Regions from separate parts of the Pseudomonas sp. GW460-LB5 genome, predicted to be linked through region 2. Evidence: predicted binding sites of a transcription regulator. Region 2 holds the regulator's gene; the other holds the start of a gene.
The links. The regulator sigma-54, encoded in region 2, starts transcription at its own class of promoters, with help from an activator protein. The targets are predictions, from matches to a motif close to ANTGGCATNNANNTTGCTNT.
Positions count from the first base shown of each region.

Region 1: nirB (nitrite reductase large subunit NirB) is a predicted target of sigma-54. The motif match lies at 4,731-4,750, and genes of this name have one in related genera.

Region 1 is NZ_JBWKXT010000051.1:22,286-30,106, reverse strand. It holds gene map (type I methionyl aminopeptidase) at 1-241, opposite strand, end outside; gene AC07XM_RS24310 (bifunctional nitrate reductase/sulfite reductase flavoprotein subunit alpha) at 559-4,584, shown strand; gene nirB (nitrite reductase large subunit NirB) at 4,875-7,427, shown strand; gene nirD (nitrite reductase small subunit NirD) at 7,427-7,789, shown strand.
Region 2 is NZ_JBWKXT010000026.1:25,806-33,626, reverse strand. It holds gene mlaE (lipid asymmetry maintenance ABC transporter permease subunit MlaE) at 1-635, opposite strand, end outside; gene AC07XM_RS16745 (ATP-binding cassette domain-containing protein) at 635-1,444, opposite strand; gene AC07XM_RS16740 (KpsF/GutQ family sugar-phosphate isomerase) at 1,693-2,667, shown strand; gene AC07XM_RS16735 (KdsC family phosphatase) at 2,679-3,203, shown strand; gene lptC (LPS export ABC transporter periplasmic protein LptC) at 3,212-3,784, shown strand; gene lptA (lipopolysaccharide transport periplasmic protein LptA) at 3,771-4,295, shown strand; gene lptB (LPS export ABC transporter ATP-binding protein) at 4,296-5,021, shown strand; gene AC07XM_RS16715 (RNA polymerase factor sigma-54) at 5,199-6,692, shown strand; gene hpf (ribosome hibernation-promoting factor, HPF/YfiA family) at 6,772-7,080, shown strand; gene ptsN (PTS IIA-like nitrogen regulatory protein PtsN) at 7,093-7,557, shown strand; gene rapZ (RNase adapter RapZ) at 7,560-7,821, shown strand, end outside.

The sequences.
Region 1 (7,821 bases), on a different contig from region 2:
CCGAGGTATTGAGCGAGTAGGGGAAACCGTACTGGCCCTTGCTCGCTGGCCGCGCCTTGAGCGTGTCGACGATGAACGCTTCGGCGCGGTCGTTGATCTGCATGGTGGTCACACCGGGGCCGATGAAGCGGTCGAGGTCGGCGAACACTTGGGCCAGCAGCTGGCCGGCGCGGCGCATCAGGTCGAGTTGGGCGGGGGATTTGAGGATCACCTGGGACATGGGGGGAGGGTAGTTGCTCATGCTGGAATTTGCCCCAGCATAGCGCCAGCGGGTATCGGCTTGCCACCGCATGGTGCACAGCCTGTGCCGGCCCTTTCGCGGGCACGCCCGCCCCACAGGTACGGCACGCCCCTCAGGCCTTGCGATAGCCCTGTGGGAGCGGGCGTGCCCGCGAAAGGGCCGGTATGGCTGGCCCATAAATTGCTGATCTCCCTTCATCCCGGGCTATCAACGTCGACAGCCCATAAAAACTCACGACAAAGGCGCCGTGTTGCCCCACTTGCTCAGCAAGGCGGGGCAGCCGGCGCCTTTTTGCGTTTTTCAACAGGAGCCCGCCCATGGCCAATAGCGAAGTACGCAGCGTCTGCCCCTATTGCGGCGTTGGCTGCGGCATCGTCATGAGCGTTGCCGATGGCAAAGTCGTCAAGGTCAGTGGCGACAAGCAGCACCCCAGCAACTTTGGCCGGCTGTGCACCAAAGGCCTGACCGCGCACCTGCCGCTGACGGCCGCCGGCCGCCTCGAAGACGCCTATGTGCGCCAGCAGCGCAGCCAGCAGCCGGCGCGCACTGGCATGGACCAGGCTATCGCCGACGCAGGCAAACGCCTGCGCGGCATCATTGACCAGCATGGCCCCGACGCTGTGGCGCTTTACGTGTCGGGGCAGATGTCGCTGGAAGCTCAATACCTGGCCAACAAGTTGGCCAAAGGCTTTATCCGTACCCGCCACATCGAGTCCAACTCGCGCCTGTGCATGGCCAGCGCCGGCAGTGGCTACAAGCTGTCGCTCGGCGCCGATGGCCCACCTGGCAGTTATCAGGACTTCGAGCACGCCGACGTGTTCCTGGTGATCGGCGCCAACATGGCCGACTGCCACCCGATCCTGTTCCTGCGCCTGCTCGACCGGGTCAAGGCCGGCGCCAGGCTGATCGTGGTCGACCCGCGGCGCAGCGCCACCGCCGACAAGGCCGACCTGTTCCTGCAGGTACGCCCCGGCACTGACATGGCCTTGCTCAACGGCCTGTTGCACCTGCTACACCGTAATGGCCACACCCACCGCGACTTCATTGCCCGCCACACCGAAGGCTGGGACGAACTGCCAGCCTTCCTCGATGACTACAGCCCGGAGCGCGTGGCGGCCATCACCGGGTTGGCCGTGGGCGACATCATCAAGGCCGCCGAATGGATCGGCAGTGCCAACGACTGGATGAGCTGCTGGACCATGGGCCTGAACCAAAGCATCCACGGTACCTGGCACACCAACGCCATCTGCAACCTGCACCTGGCCACGGGCGCCATCTGCCGCCCCGGTAGCGGGCCGTTCTCGCTGACCGGCCAGCCCAACGCCATGGGCGGCCGTGAAATGGGCTACATGGGGCCCGGCTTGCCAGGCCAGCGCTCGGCGTTGGTGGAGGGCGACCGCGCGTTTGTCGAGCAGCAGTGGCAACTGGCACCCGGCAGCCTGCGCAGTGAAGGCGGCGAGGGCACGGTGGCACTGTTCGAGCAGATGAACGCGGGTGAAGTGAAAGCGTGCTGGATCATCTGCAGCAACCCGGTGGCCAGCGTCGCCAACCGTCAGCAGGTGATCGATGGCCTGTGCCAGGCCGAGTTGGTGATTACCCAGGATGCCTTCCTCGACACCGAAACCAACCGCTACGCCGACATCGTGCTGCCGGCCGCGCTGTGGGCCGAAGGCGAGGGTGTAATGATAAACAGCGAACGCAACCTTACCCTGATGCCGCGCGCCGTCGAGCCGCCCGGGCAAAGCCTGCCCGACTGGCAGATCATCGCCCGGGTGGCCTGCGCCATGGGCTACGCCGAAGCCTTCGACTACCCCGATGCCGAAGCGGTGTATGAAGAAATCCGCCATTTCCATAACCCCGCAACGGGCTACGATCTGCGCGGCATCGGTTACGCCGAGCTGCGCCGGCAACCACACCAGTGGCCTTGTGCACCCGGCCATGGCAGCGACCGCAGCCCATTGCGCTACCTGAACGACGGCAGCAGCCAGGCGCTGCTGCACGATGCCCAGGGCGATCGCCCGGCGCTGGCCTTTCCTACCGCCAGTGGCAAGGCGCGTTTCTTCGCCAGGCCCTGGTTGCCGGCAGCAGAATTGCCGGATGACGACTACCCCATGGTGCTGAACACCGGCCGTGTGCAGCACCAGTGGCACACCCTGACCAAGACCGGCAAGGTGCCGGCGCTGAACAAGCTGGAGCCTGGCCCTTTCGTCGAGGTCCACCCCGACGACGCCGCACGCCTGGGCATAGCTGAAAAAGACCAGGTCGCCATCCGCTCGCGGCGCGGGCAAGCCGTGCTACCGGTGCGAATCAGCGACCGGGTGCTGCCAGGCAACTGCTTTGCGCCGTTTCACTGGAACGACCTGGTCGGTGAGCAACTGGCAATCAATGCCGTGACCTGCGATGCGGTCGATCCACTGTCGCTACAGCCGGCTTTCAAATACTGCGCCGTCGCCCTGCAGCGGGTCGCCGGCGAGCGTATCGACGCCCTTGAGCTGCACACTGCCATTCTGGAGCCAGTCCGCATGCCCACTGCCACCCTGTCCCGTCTGCTTGGCCTGGACACCCTGCCAGCCCCGGTGCTGGCAGAAGAAGAGCGCCATTACCTGCAGGGTTTCCTGCTGGGCCTGGAGCAGGCCCGCGCCGAGGGCGTGCCAAGCCTGCCGGCCAGTGCGCCACTGGCAGGCAACCGCCGGCTGTTTATCGACGGCTTGCTGGCCGGGCTGTTCGCTCAGCCGGCGGCGCTGCCCGTTGCAGCGTTGGTGGCCCCACCGCACCAAGTGTTGTGGGCCTCGCAGACCGGTAACGGCGAGCTGCTGGCCGAGCGTTGTGCCGAACACCTGCGCGGTGCCGGCTTTGATGTGCAGCTCAGTTGCATGGAGGCGGTCAGCCCAAGCCAACTGCAGGGCGCGGCCAGCGTGGTGCTGATCACCAGCACCTTTGGCGATGGTGACGCGCCCGACAGCGCGGCGGCATTCTGGCAGGCCTTGCAGGGCGAGGAGGGCGCCTGTTATGCCGAGCTGCCCTATGCCGTGCTGGCCTTGGGCGACTCCAGTTACGACCAGTTCTGCGGCTTTGGCCGCAAGCTTGACCAACGCCTGGCCGAACTGGGTGGGCGTCGCCTGCTGCAACGGGTGGACTGCGAGCCGGACTTTGACGCAGCGTTCGCGGGGTGGCTAGAAGCCTTGCTGCCCACGCTGGGCAGTGCCGCTGCACCGCAGCCGGCGAGCCACCCCGTACCCATGCCGGCCTACAGCAAACAGCAACCTTGGGCTGCCACCTTGCTGGAAAACCACCTGCTCAACGGCCCCGGTGCCAGCAAGGAAACTCGGCAACTGGTGTTCGACCTGAGCGGTAGCGGCTTCAGGTATGCCCCCGGCGATGCCCTGGGCGTGTGGCCGCGCAATTGCCCGGCCCTGGTCGACGAACTGCTGGCGCTGATGCAGCTCGATGGCCAGACGCTGGTCGAGCTCAAGGGCCAGCCTGCCATGCCCCTGGCCGCAGCCCTGCAAACGCACCTGGAGATCGCCAAGGTCACCGGTCAGCAACTGCAGGCCTTCGCTGGCAGTAGCCCGGACCTGCAGCGCCTGCTGCGGCCGGAGTGCAAGGCCGAGCTGCAGGACTGGCTGCGCGGCCGGCAGTTGGCCGATGTGCTGCGCGCCTTTCCCCAACAGCTGCCGCTGGCCGACTGGCTTGGCCTGCTCAAGCCCTTGCAGCCGCGTCTTTACTCGATCAGCTCCAGCCCGTTGGCCCATCCGGGCCAGGTTCACCTGACCGTCTCCACCGTGCGTTACGGCGAGCGCAAGGGGGTGTGTTCGGCCTTCCTCGCCGACCGTGCGCAAGCGTTGAAGGTGGCCATTTTCCCGCAGGTATCTAAGCACTTCCGGTTGCCCGAGGACGACAGCGTGCCGGTGATCATGGTTGGCCCAGGTACCGGCGTTGCACCGTTCCGGGCGTTTCTTGAAGAACGGGAGGCGCGGGGCGCAAAAGGGGGGAATTGGCTGTTCTTTGGTGAGCAGTACGCCGCTACCGACTTCTATTACCGCGAACAGTTGCAAGCTTGGGAGAAAGCAGGGCACTTGCGGCTCGACACGGCGTTCTCGCGGGATCAGGCGCATAAGGTCTATGTGCAGCAGCGCATGCTCGAACAGGGCGCCCAGCTGTGGCAGTGGTTGGAGGCGGGGGCGTATTTCTATGTGTGTGGCGATGCGCAGCGCATGGCCAAGGATGTAGATGCGGCGTTGCGCACGGTTGTGGCTGAGCATGGCGGGATGGATGAGGCGCAGACGGCTGCCTATGTCAAAGGGTTGAGCAAGGCCAAGCGTTATCGGCGGGATGTGTACTGAGTGCACCGGGATGGGCTGATGTGCACCCCGGTTGTGCATTTTGATCGCCTGTGGGGCCCCTTCGCAGCACAAGGCTGCTCCTACAGGGATCGCGTGCTCCTGTAGGAGCAGCCTTGTGCTGCGAAGAGGCCGGTACAGGCAAAGCAATTGGCACATTCCCTGCTTTAACTCCACTACAACAAGCCCCACTGATCAACGGCGATCAACCTGGGGGCACACCGTGATGAATACAGGCAAAGGCGCCTGGAGCTTCGGCTCCAGGCGCTTTTTTTTTGATCGAGGATCGGCTTATGAAGGCAACAGCGAGCAGCGGGCAACGAGAGCGACTGGTCATCGTCGGCAACGGCATGGTCGGCCACCATTGCGTCGAACAACTGGTCAGCCGCGGCGCCCTGCAGCGCTTCGAGGTGCGGGTGTTCGGCGAAGAGCGCCAACGTGCCTACGACCGTGTGCACCTTTCCGAGTACTTCGGCGGCAGCTGTGCCGAGACCCTGGCCCTGTGCGAACACGAGTTCTACCCCGCCAACGGCGTGCACTTGCACCTCGGTGAGGCCGTGCTGGAAATCGACCGTGAGCGCTGCGAGGTCGTCACCGCCGAGGGGCGCTATGGCTACGACCAACTGGTCCTTGCCACCGGCTCCTACCCGTTCGTGCCGCCGATCGAAGGCTCCAGTGGCTATGCCCGCCTGGTCTACCGTACCCTCGACGACCTCGATGGCATTCGCGCCGCAGCCGCTGGTGCCCGCCGTGGCGTGGTGGTCGGTGGTGGCCTGCTGGGCCTGGAGGCCGCCAATGCGCTCAAGTCGCTAGGCCTGGAAGCCCACGTGGTGGAATTTGCCCCACGGCTGATGCCGGTTCAGCTGGACGGCGAGGGCGGTGCCGCGCTCAAGGCACAGATCGAAGCGCTGGGCGTTGGCGTGCACCTGTCGCGCGCCACCCAGTCGATCAGCACCGGTGAAGCATTCCGCTACCGCATGAACTTCGACGGTGGCGAGCACCTGGAAACCGACCTGATCGTGTTCTCCGCCGGTATCCGCCCACAGGATGCCCTGGGCCGTGGCTGCGGCCTGGATATCGCTGTGCGCGGTGGCGTGGTAATCGACAACCACTGCCGCAGCAGCGACCCGCGCATCTTCGCCATTGGCGAGTGCGCGTCCTGGAACGGCAGCGTGTTCGGCCTGGTCGCCCCCGGCTACAGCATGGCGCGCAACCTGGCCGCATTACTGATGGGGGAGGCGGCGGTAGCGTTCACCGGCGCGGACATGTCGACCAAACTCAAGCTGCTGGGCGTGGATGTCGGCTCGATCGGCGATGCCCATGGCGCCACCGCCGGTTCACGCAGCTACCGCTTCATCGACGAAGCCAACAGCGCCTACCGCCGGCTGGTGGTGGACGCCAGCGGCAAGCACGTGCTCGGCGCGGTGCTGGTCGGCGACAACACGTATTACGACACCCTCTTGCAGTACGCCCAGAACGGTATTGCCCTGCCAGCCGACCCTGCAGCGCTGATCCTGCCCCAAGGCGGTGGTGCACCGGCCCTTGGCGCCGATGCGCTGCCCGATAGCGCAACCATCTGCTCGTGCCACAACGTCAGCAAGGGCGCGGTGTGCGCGGCCATCGACAGCGGCTGCAGCGACCTTGCTGCGGTCAAAGGCTGCACCAAGGCCGCCAGCGGCTGTGGTGGTTGCGCGGCCTTGCTCAAGCAAGTGTTCGAGCACGAGCTGACCGCCCGCGGCGTAGCGGTGGACAAAAGCCTGTGCGAGCATTTTACCTACACCCGTCAGGAACTGTACGGGCTGGTGCGGGTGGAGGGCATCCGCACCTACAGCGAGCTGCTCGAACGCCACGGCAAGGGCCACGTTGGCTGTGACATCTGCAAGCCGGCGGTGGGCAACATCCTCGCCTCGTGCTGGAACCAGCCGATCATGGACCCCGCGCTGGTGCCGTTGCAGGATACCAACGACACCTTCATGGCCAATATGCAGAAGAACGGCACCTACTCGGTAGTGCCGCGCATTCCCGGGGGTGAAATCACCCCCGACAAGCTCATCGTCATCGGCCAGGTGGCCAAAAAGTATGACCTGTACACCAAGATCACCGGCGGTCAGCGCATTGACCTGTTCGGTGCCCAGTTGCACGAACTGCCGCTGATCTGGGGCGAGCTGATCGACGCAGGCTTCGAAACCGGCCATGCCTACGGCAAGTCGACCCGCACGGTGAAATCCTGCGTGGGCAGCACCTGGTGCCGTTACGGCGTGCAGGACAGCGTTGCCATGGCCCTGCGCCTGGAAGACCGCTACAAGGGCCTGCGCAGCCCGCACAAGCTCAAGTTTGCAGTGTCGGGCTGCACCCGCGAATGCGCCGAGGCGCAGAGCAAGGACATCGGCGTGATCGCCACCGACAAGGGCTGGAACCTGTACGTGTGTGGCAACGGCGGTATGCGCCCACGGCATGCCGAACTGTTTGCCACCGACCTGGACGACGAAACCCTGGTGCGGCTGATCGACCGCGTGTTGATGTTTTACATCCGCACGGCCGACAAGCTGCAGCGCACCTCGGTGTGGCGCGAAAACCTGGATGGCGGGCTGGGCTACCTGAAGCAGGTGATCATCGACGACAGCCTGGGCCTGGCCAGCGAGCTGGAAGCGCAGATGCAGCATGTGGTCGACCAGTACGAGTGCGAATGGGCCAACGCGCTCAACGACCCGGAGAAGCTCAAGCGCTTTCGCACTTTCGTCAATGACCGGCGTGCCGACCCCGACGTGCACTTTGTGCGCGAACGCGAACAACGCCGGCCCGCTGCACCGCTGCACCTCATTGCTACTGTCGAGGAGGCTGTCTGATGAACCTGTCCAATGCTGCTGTGAAAACCCACGCGAACTGGCAAGCGGTGTGCCTGGCACAAGACCTGGTGCCCGACTCTGGGGTGGTAGTGTGGCTGGACGGGGCCCAAGTGGCGCTGTTCTACCTGCCGGGGCAGGCGCAGCCGCTGTATGCGGTGGACAACCGTGACCCGCGGTCCGGTGCCAACATCATCGGCCGCGGGCTGGTGGGCAGTGTGCAGGGCGAGCTGGTGGTCGCAGCGCCGTTGTACAAGCAGCATTTCAGCCTGCAGACCGGGGAGTGCCTGGAGGATGGCGGGCAGAGGTTGCGGGTGTGGCCGGTGCGCTTGAACGGTGAGGCTGTGGAGTTGGCGGTGGGCTGAGAGGTTGCGGGGGCTCGGCAGTTGTTCGCCGT
Region 2 (7,821 bases):
ACCAGGCTTTTGATCAGCCCGTTAAGCACGTCGTCAGTAAAAGAAACACTGTTCTGCATGTTGGCCCAGAACGAGCCTTCGTAGACGCCCAGCCAGTCCACGGCCACCCACGAGCCACCCCAGATGCCGACCACGCTGAAGATCAGCGCCAGCAACGGCAGCGAGATGAAACCGGCCCACAGGCGCGGCGCGACGATGTACTTGAGCGGGTCGACGCCGATCATTTCCAGGCTCGACAGCTGCTCGGTCGACTTCATGTTGCCGATTTCGGCGGTCAGGGCGGACCCTGCACGGCCGGCGAACAGCAACGCCGTTACCACCGGGCCGAGCTCACGCAGCAGGGTCAGGGCGACCATCTGCCCCACTGCCTGCTCCGAACCGTACCTGGCCAGGATGCTGTAGCCCTGCAGCGCCAGCACCATGCCGATAAACACCCCGGACACGACAACGATCGCCAGCGACAACACGCCCACCGAGTACAGCTGCCTGGTCAGCAGCTGGAAGCCGCCGCCGATACCGCCACGGCCAACCAGCGCATGGAACAGGAACAGGCAGGAACGCCCGAGCACGGCCAGCACATCGATTGCCGAACGGCCCAGCAGGCGAACACGTTCGAGTAAGGATTTTCTGCGCATCAACGCGCTCCCAGCAGGTCGGCGCGGTAGTCAGGCGCAGGAAAGTGGAAGGGTACCGGGCCGTCCGGGTCGCCCTTCATGAACTGGCGAATGCGAGGGTTGTCCGAGCCCATCAGCTCGTCGGGCGTCCCCTGCCCCAGCACCTGGCCGTCGCCTACCACGTAGAGGTAGTCGGCGATGCTGGCGGTTTCCGCCAGGTCGTGGGAAACGACGATGCTGGTAATGCCCAGGGCATCGTTAAGCAAGCGGATCAGGCGCACCAGTACGCCCATGGCGATCGGGTCCTGGCCGACGAACGGCTCGTCGTACATAAGGATCTGCGGGTCCAGGGCAATTGCCCGCGCCAGCGCCACACGGCGCTTCATGCCACCGGACAATTCGTCAGGCATCAGGTCGATGGCACCCCGCAGGCCCACGGCCTGCAGCTTCATCAGCACGATGTCGCGGATCATTTCGTCCGACAGCTGGGTGTGCACGCGCAGCGGGAACGCGACGTTCTCGAACACATCGAGGTCGGTGAACAGCGCGCCACTCTGAAACAGCACACCCATCTGTTTGCGGGCGTCGAACAGGTCGCTGCGCGACAGCGTCGGCAGATTCTGGCCAGCAACCCATACCTCACCGCTGGAGGGGCGCAATTGCGCACCCATCAGGCGGAGCAACGTGGTCTTGCCGCAACCCGATGGCCCCATGATGCCGGTGACCTTGCCGCGCGGGATGCGAATGTCGACGTTGCTGAAAATGCTGCGCGAACCACGTTTGAAGGTAACCCCCTTCAACTCGACCGCGTAGGCGCTATCCACACTCATCTAGACTCCTTGCTAGTGCAGCCTCGTCCTAATGGACGCCGGCCTCCATCAGGAAGGCACAAGCGCCCCTGGCAGGCCGAATAGCGGCGAACTATAGCACCGCTGACAGTGCCGCCCCAAGGCCGGACAAGCAGTCGTTCAGCCCCGTGACAGGCTTTGATGACATTCGCTACAGCAATCGAAGGGGTGAGGGTTTTCGTCATTGCGCGTATAATCGCGACCTTTTCATCAGGCATTGCTTTCTCGACATGAGCCAATCCAGCGAGCTGATTCAATCCGCCCAACGCACCCTGCGCCTGGAACTCGAGGCCGTAGAGGCCCTGCTGGCGCGCATCGACGACAATTTCGTCAAAGCCTGCGAGCTGATCCTGGCCAGCAAGGGCCGGGTGGTCGTGGTCGGCATGGGCAAGTCCGGGCATATCGGCAACAAGATCGCCGCCACCCTGGCCAGCACCGGGACCCCGGCGTTTTTCGTGCACCCGGCCGAAGCCAGCCATGGCGACATGGGCATGATTACCCGCGATGATGTCATCCTTGCGCTTTCCAATTCCGGCAGCACTGCCGAAATCGTCACCCTGCTGCCGTTGATCAAGCGCCTGGGCATCAAGCTGGTCAGCCTGACCGGCAACCCGGACTCGCCCCTGGCCCAGGCCGCCGAGGTCAACCTCGACGCCCGCGTCGCGCAAGAGGCCTGCCCGCTTAACCTCGCACCCACCTCCTCCACCACGGCATCGCTGGTGCTGGGCGACTGCCTGGCCATCGCCCTGCTCGAAGCCCGCGGCTTCACCGCTGAAGACTTTGCCTTCTCGCACCCGGGCGGTGCACTGGGCCGTCGCCTGCTGCTCAAGGTCGAGAACGTGATGCACAGCGGCGACGAGCTGCCCCAGGTAGCCCGCGGCACCCTGCTCAAGGATGCGCTGCTTGAAATGTCCCGCAAAGGCCTGGGCATGACCGTGATCGTCGAAGCCGACGGCACGCTGGCCGGGATCTTCACCGACGGCGACCTGCGCCGCAGCCTGGACCGCAACATCGACGTACACACCACCCTGGTCGACCAGGTCATGACCGTGCACGGCAAAACGGCCCGCGCCGACATGCTCGCTGCCGAAGCCCTGAAGATCATGGAAGACCACAAGATCAGCGCACTGGTGGTGGTGGACCGCGAGGGCCGCCCGACCGGCGCCCTGAACATGCACGACCTGCTGCGCGCCGGTGTAATGTAAGGAGCGATGGAATGAACCAGGACCTCATGCAACGCGGCAAAGCCATCAAGCTGGCAGTGTTCGACGTAGACGGCGTGCTCACCGACGGGCGCCTGTACTTCCTCGAAGATGGCAGCGAGTTCAAGACCTTCAATACCCTCGACGGCCAGGGCATCAAGATGCTCATGGCCTCGGGTGTGACCACCGCGATCATCAGCGGGCGCAAAACCCCTGTGGTCGAGCGCCGGGCGAAAAACCTCGGCATCCCGCACCTGTACCAGGGCCGCCAGGACAAATTGGTCGTGCTTGACGGCCTGCTCGCCGAACTGGGCCTAAGCTATGATCAAGTGGCCTACCTGGGCGATGACCTGCCCGACCTGCCGGTCATTCGCCGGGTGGCATTGGGCATGGCCGTGGCCAGCGCCGCCCCGTTTGTTCGCCAGCACGCTCACGGCGTGACCCAGGCACGCGGCGGCGAAGGCGCAGCCCGTGAATTCTGCGAACTGATCATGCAGGCCCAGGGTACCCTGGACGCTGCCAACGCCAACTACCTGTAAGGCTGCCCATGTTCAGCAAGAAAGCCCGCAATATTGCGCTGCTAGCAGTGATCGCCGCCCTGCTGGCGGCGGTCGGCTACTGGAATGTCAGCCCGGAAAGCTTCCTCGACAAGCCGGTGGCCCAGGTCGACGAAAGCGCCATCGACTACTATGCGATCAACGCCCACAGTGTGCAATTTCTGCCCGACGGCAAGCTGCAGTACGAAATGACCGCCGACAAGGTCGAGCACATGAAGACCAGCGAAATCACCTTGGTGACTACGCCGGACCTGCACCTGTACCGCGGCACCCAATACCCGTGGCACGTGCAAAGCACCCGCGCCGAGGTCAACCCGGACGGCACCGAGGTCGAGCTGATCGACAAGGTACGGATTGCACGCATCGACGAAAAACAGCGTGAAACCATCATTACCAGTTCACGCATGACCGTGTTCCCGCAGAAGCAATATGCGCAGACCGAGCAAGCCGTTAGAATCGACGGCGCCGGTGGCACGACTACGGGCAAAGGAATGAAAGCGTATTTGAAAGAAAGCAGGATGGACCTGCTCTCTAACGTAAGAGGACAGTATGAGGCTCGTTAAAACCCTCCCCCTTTTGCTCAGCCTGAGCGCAGCACTGGGAAGCGCGAGCGCCTTCGCACTGCCGAATGACCGTGATCAGCCGATCCGCATCCAGGCCGACCAGGCCCATCTGGATGACAAGCAAGGCGTGGCCACCTATACCGGTGACGTGATCATCACCCAAGGTTCGATGATGATCAAAGGCAACACCGTGACCATGACCCGCGCCGCCAACGGCGACATCGATGTAGTCACCTCGGTCGGCAACCTGGCCTACTTCGAGCAACAACAGAGCGCTGCCAAGCCAGACAAGATGAAAGGCTGGGCAGTGACAATCCAGTACCAGGCGCAGAAAGACACCGTGATCCTCACCGACCGCGCCAAGGTCGAAAACGAGGGCAACACGACCGAAGGCGAGAAGATCGTCTACAACACCAAGTCCCAGGTGGCGACCGCCGGTCGTGGTGGCAACGTGACCCAGCCACGTCAGCGCATCGACATGGTGATCCAGCCCAAGAAGAAGGCCGAGTAAATGGCAACCCTCAAAGCCCAGCATCTGGCCAAGAGCTACAAGGGGCGGCAGGTCGTACGTGATGTCAGTCTGTCGATCGACAGTGGCCAGATCGTCGGCCTGCTCGGCCCCAACGGCGCCGGCAAGACCACCTGCTTCTACATGATTGTCGGGCTGGTCCAGGCCGAGCAGGGGCGCGTGCTCATCGACAACCTCGATGTCAGCCACCAGCCCATGCACGGCCGCGCCCGTGCCGGCATCGGCTACTTGCCGCAGGAAGCCTCGATCTTCCGTAAACTGTCGGTGGCCGACAACATCATGGCCATTCTCGAGACCCGCAAGGACCTCGACCGCGACGGCCGCCGCAAAGAGCTGGAAAGCCTGCTGCAGGAGTTCCACATCAGCCATATTCGCGACAACCTCGGCATGAGCCTTTCCGGTGGTGAACGCCGCCGCGTCGAGATTGCCCGCGCCCTGGCAACCGCACCCAAGTTCATCCTGCTGGACGAACCCTTCGCCGGTGTCGACCCGATCTCGGTTGGTGACATCAAGCAGATCATCCACCACCTCAAGGCCAAGGGCATCGGTGTGCTGATTACCGACCACAACGTGCGCGAGACGCTGGATATCTGCGAGACCGCCTATATCGTCAATGATGGCCGGCTGATCGCTGAAGGCGATGCCGAGACCATCCTGGCCAACGACCTGGTCAAAGAGGTTTACCTGGGCCACGAGTTCCGGCTCTGACCCAGGGGATGCGCCTGGAGCACTGGCACATAGCCGTGAAACCGCGGGTAAAGTTGTTACAGTGCTCTAGGCAAACGCTACAATTTAAGGCATAAAACTTGCTTGATCTGGCGCCCCGGCGCCCTCGTGTAGTGGATGGCGCATGCGCGCCGGCGAACAAGGTATTAAGCCCCAGCCATGAAACCATCGCTCGTCCTAAAAATGGGCCAGCAACTGACGATGACACCGCAGTTGCAACAGGCCATCCGTCTGCTCCAGCTTTCCACCCTGGACCTCCAACAGGAAATCCAGGAAGCGCTGGAGTCGAACCCGATGCTCGAACGTCAGGAAGACGGCGAGGACTTCGACAACAGCGACCCGATGGCGGACAACGCCGAGAACAAGCCGGCAGCCGAAGCCCAGGACAACAGCTTTCAGGAAAGCACCGTCAGTGCCGACAACCTGGAAGATGGCGAGTGGGGCGAGCGGATCCCCAACGAGCTTCCGGTCGATACCGCCTGGGAAGACATCTACCAGACCAGCGCCAGCAGCCTGCCGAGCAACGATGACGATGAGTGGGACTTCACCACCCGCACATCGGCCGGCGAAAGCCTGCAAAGCCACCTGCTGTGGCAACTGAACCTGGCGCCGATGTCCGACACCGACCGCCTGATCGCCGTTACCCTCATCGACAGCATCAACGGCCAGGGCTACCTGGAAGACACCCTTGAGGAAATCTGCGCCGGTTTCGACCCGGAGCTGGATATCGAGCTGGACGAGGTCGAAGCGGTGCTGCACCGTATCCAGCAGTTCGAACCGGCCGGCGTCGGCGCCCGTAACCTGGGTGAATGCCTGCTGCTGCAACTGCGCCAGCTGCCTGCCAACACTCCGTGGATGACCGAAGCCAAGCGCTTGGTCACCGATTTCATCGACCTGCTCGGCAGCCGCGACTATAGCCAGCTGATGCGGCGCATGAAAATCAAGGAAGACGAGCTGCGCCAGGTCATCGAGCTGGTACAAAGCCTCAACCCGCGCCCTGGCTCACAGATCGAGTCCAGCGAACCCGAGTACGTGGTGCCCGACGTCATCGTGCGCAAAGACAGCGACCGCTGGCTGGTGGAGCTGAACCAGGAAGCCATCCCGCGCCTGCGGGTCAACCCGCAATACGCAGGCTTCGTGCGCCGCGCCGACACCAGTGCCGACAACACCTTCATGCGCAACCAGTTGCAGGAAGCGCGCTGGTTCATCAAGAGCCTGCAAAGCCGCAACGAAACCCTGATGAAGGTTGCCACGCAGATCGTCGAGCACCAGCGCGGTTTCCTCGACCATGGTGATGAAGCAATGAAGCCGCTGGTGCTGCATGACATCGCCGAAGCGGTGGGGATGCATGAGTCGACCATCTCTCGGGTTACCACGCAAAAATACATGCACACCCCGCGTGGCATCTACGAACTGAAATACTTTTTCTCCAGCCACGTCAGCACCTCCGAAGGCGGAGAATGCTCGTCTACAGCGATCCGCGCGATCATCAAAAAACTGGTTGCAGCGGAAAATCAGAAAAAGCCATTGAGTGACAGCAAGATCGCTGGTTTACTGGAGGCACAAGGCATCCAGGTAGCCCGTCGCACCGTCGCCAAGTACCGCGAGTCGCTCGGCATAGCACCGTCGAGCGAACGCAAGCGACTGATGTAGCCCCTGAGATGCGCCACAGCGTTTGTGGGGCAGGTGCAAGACCTGCCTCTTTATGCACGGGCAATAAAGGAGAAGCTGTATGCAAGTCAATATCAGTGGACAGCATGTAGAAGTCACCCAGCCACTGCGCGATTATGTGCTTGAAAAGCTCGCCCGCGTGGAAAGTCACTTCGACAAGATCACCAACGTGCAGGTCATCATGAAAGTCGAGAAGCTGCAGCAGAAGGTCGAAGCGACCCTGCAGATTCCTGGCGGTGAAGTGGTTGCCAATGCCGAAGACCAAGACATGTATGCAGCCATCGACGCCTTGGCCGACAAGCTCGACCGCCAACTGAAAAAACACAAGGAAAAACAGCAAAGCCTGCTGCAAGGTGCAGCTGCCCGCTGATCCCCCTCATCCATGATCCGACTTGAAACCATCCTGACCCCCGGCCGTTCCCTCGTGAACGTGCCGGGCGGCAGTAAAAAGCGCGCCTTGGAAACGGTTGCGAACCTCATCGCCGATCAAGTGCCAGAACTGGAGATGCAAGACGTCTTCGAAAAACTGGTCGCCCGCGAAAAACTCGGCTCGACCGGTTTCGGCAATGGCATCGCCATCCCTCACTGCCGGCTTGAAGGTTGCTCCGCACCGGTCAGTGCCCTGCTGCACCTGGACGCCCCAATCGAATACGACGCCATCGATGGCGCGCCCGTGGACCTGCTGTTCGTCTTGCTGGTGCCTGAAGCCGCTACCGATGCCCACCTGGAACTGCTGCGCCAGATTGCCAGCATGCTTGATCGCAAGGAAGTTCGTGATCGCTTGCGTAGCGCCAGCAGTAACGAGGCCCTCTTCCAGGTAGTCCTGGACGAACAGAACGAGCACTGAACATGCGCTTGATCATTGTCAGCGGCCGGTCCGGCTCCGGCAAGAGTACCGCCCTCGATGTCCTGGAAGACAATGGTTTCTACTGCATTGACAACCTGCCCGCCGCGCTCTTGCCGGAGCTGGCGGAAGAGGCGCTGATCAACACCGAACTGCTGCAACCGAAGGTTGCAGTGTCGATCGACGCACGTAACCTGCCCAGCCACCTGACGCGCTTCCCCGAATTGCTCGAAGAAGCCCGCGCGCGCAATATCCAGTGTGATGTGC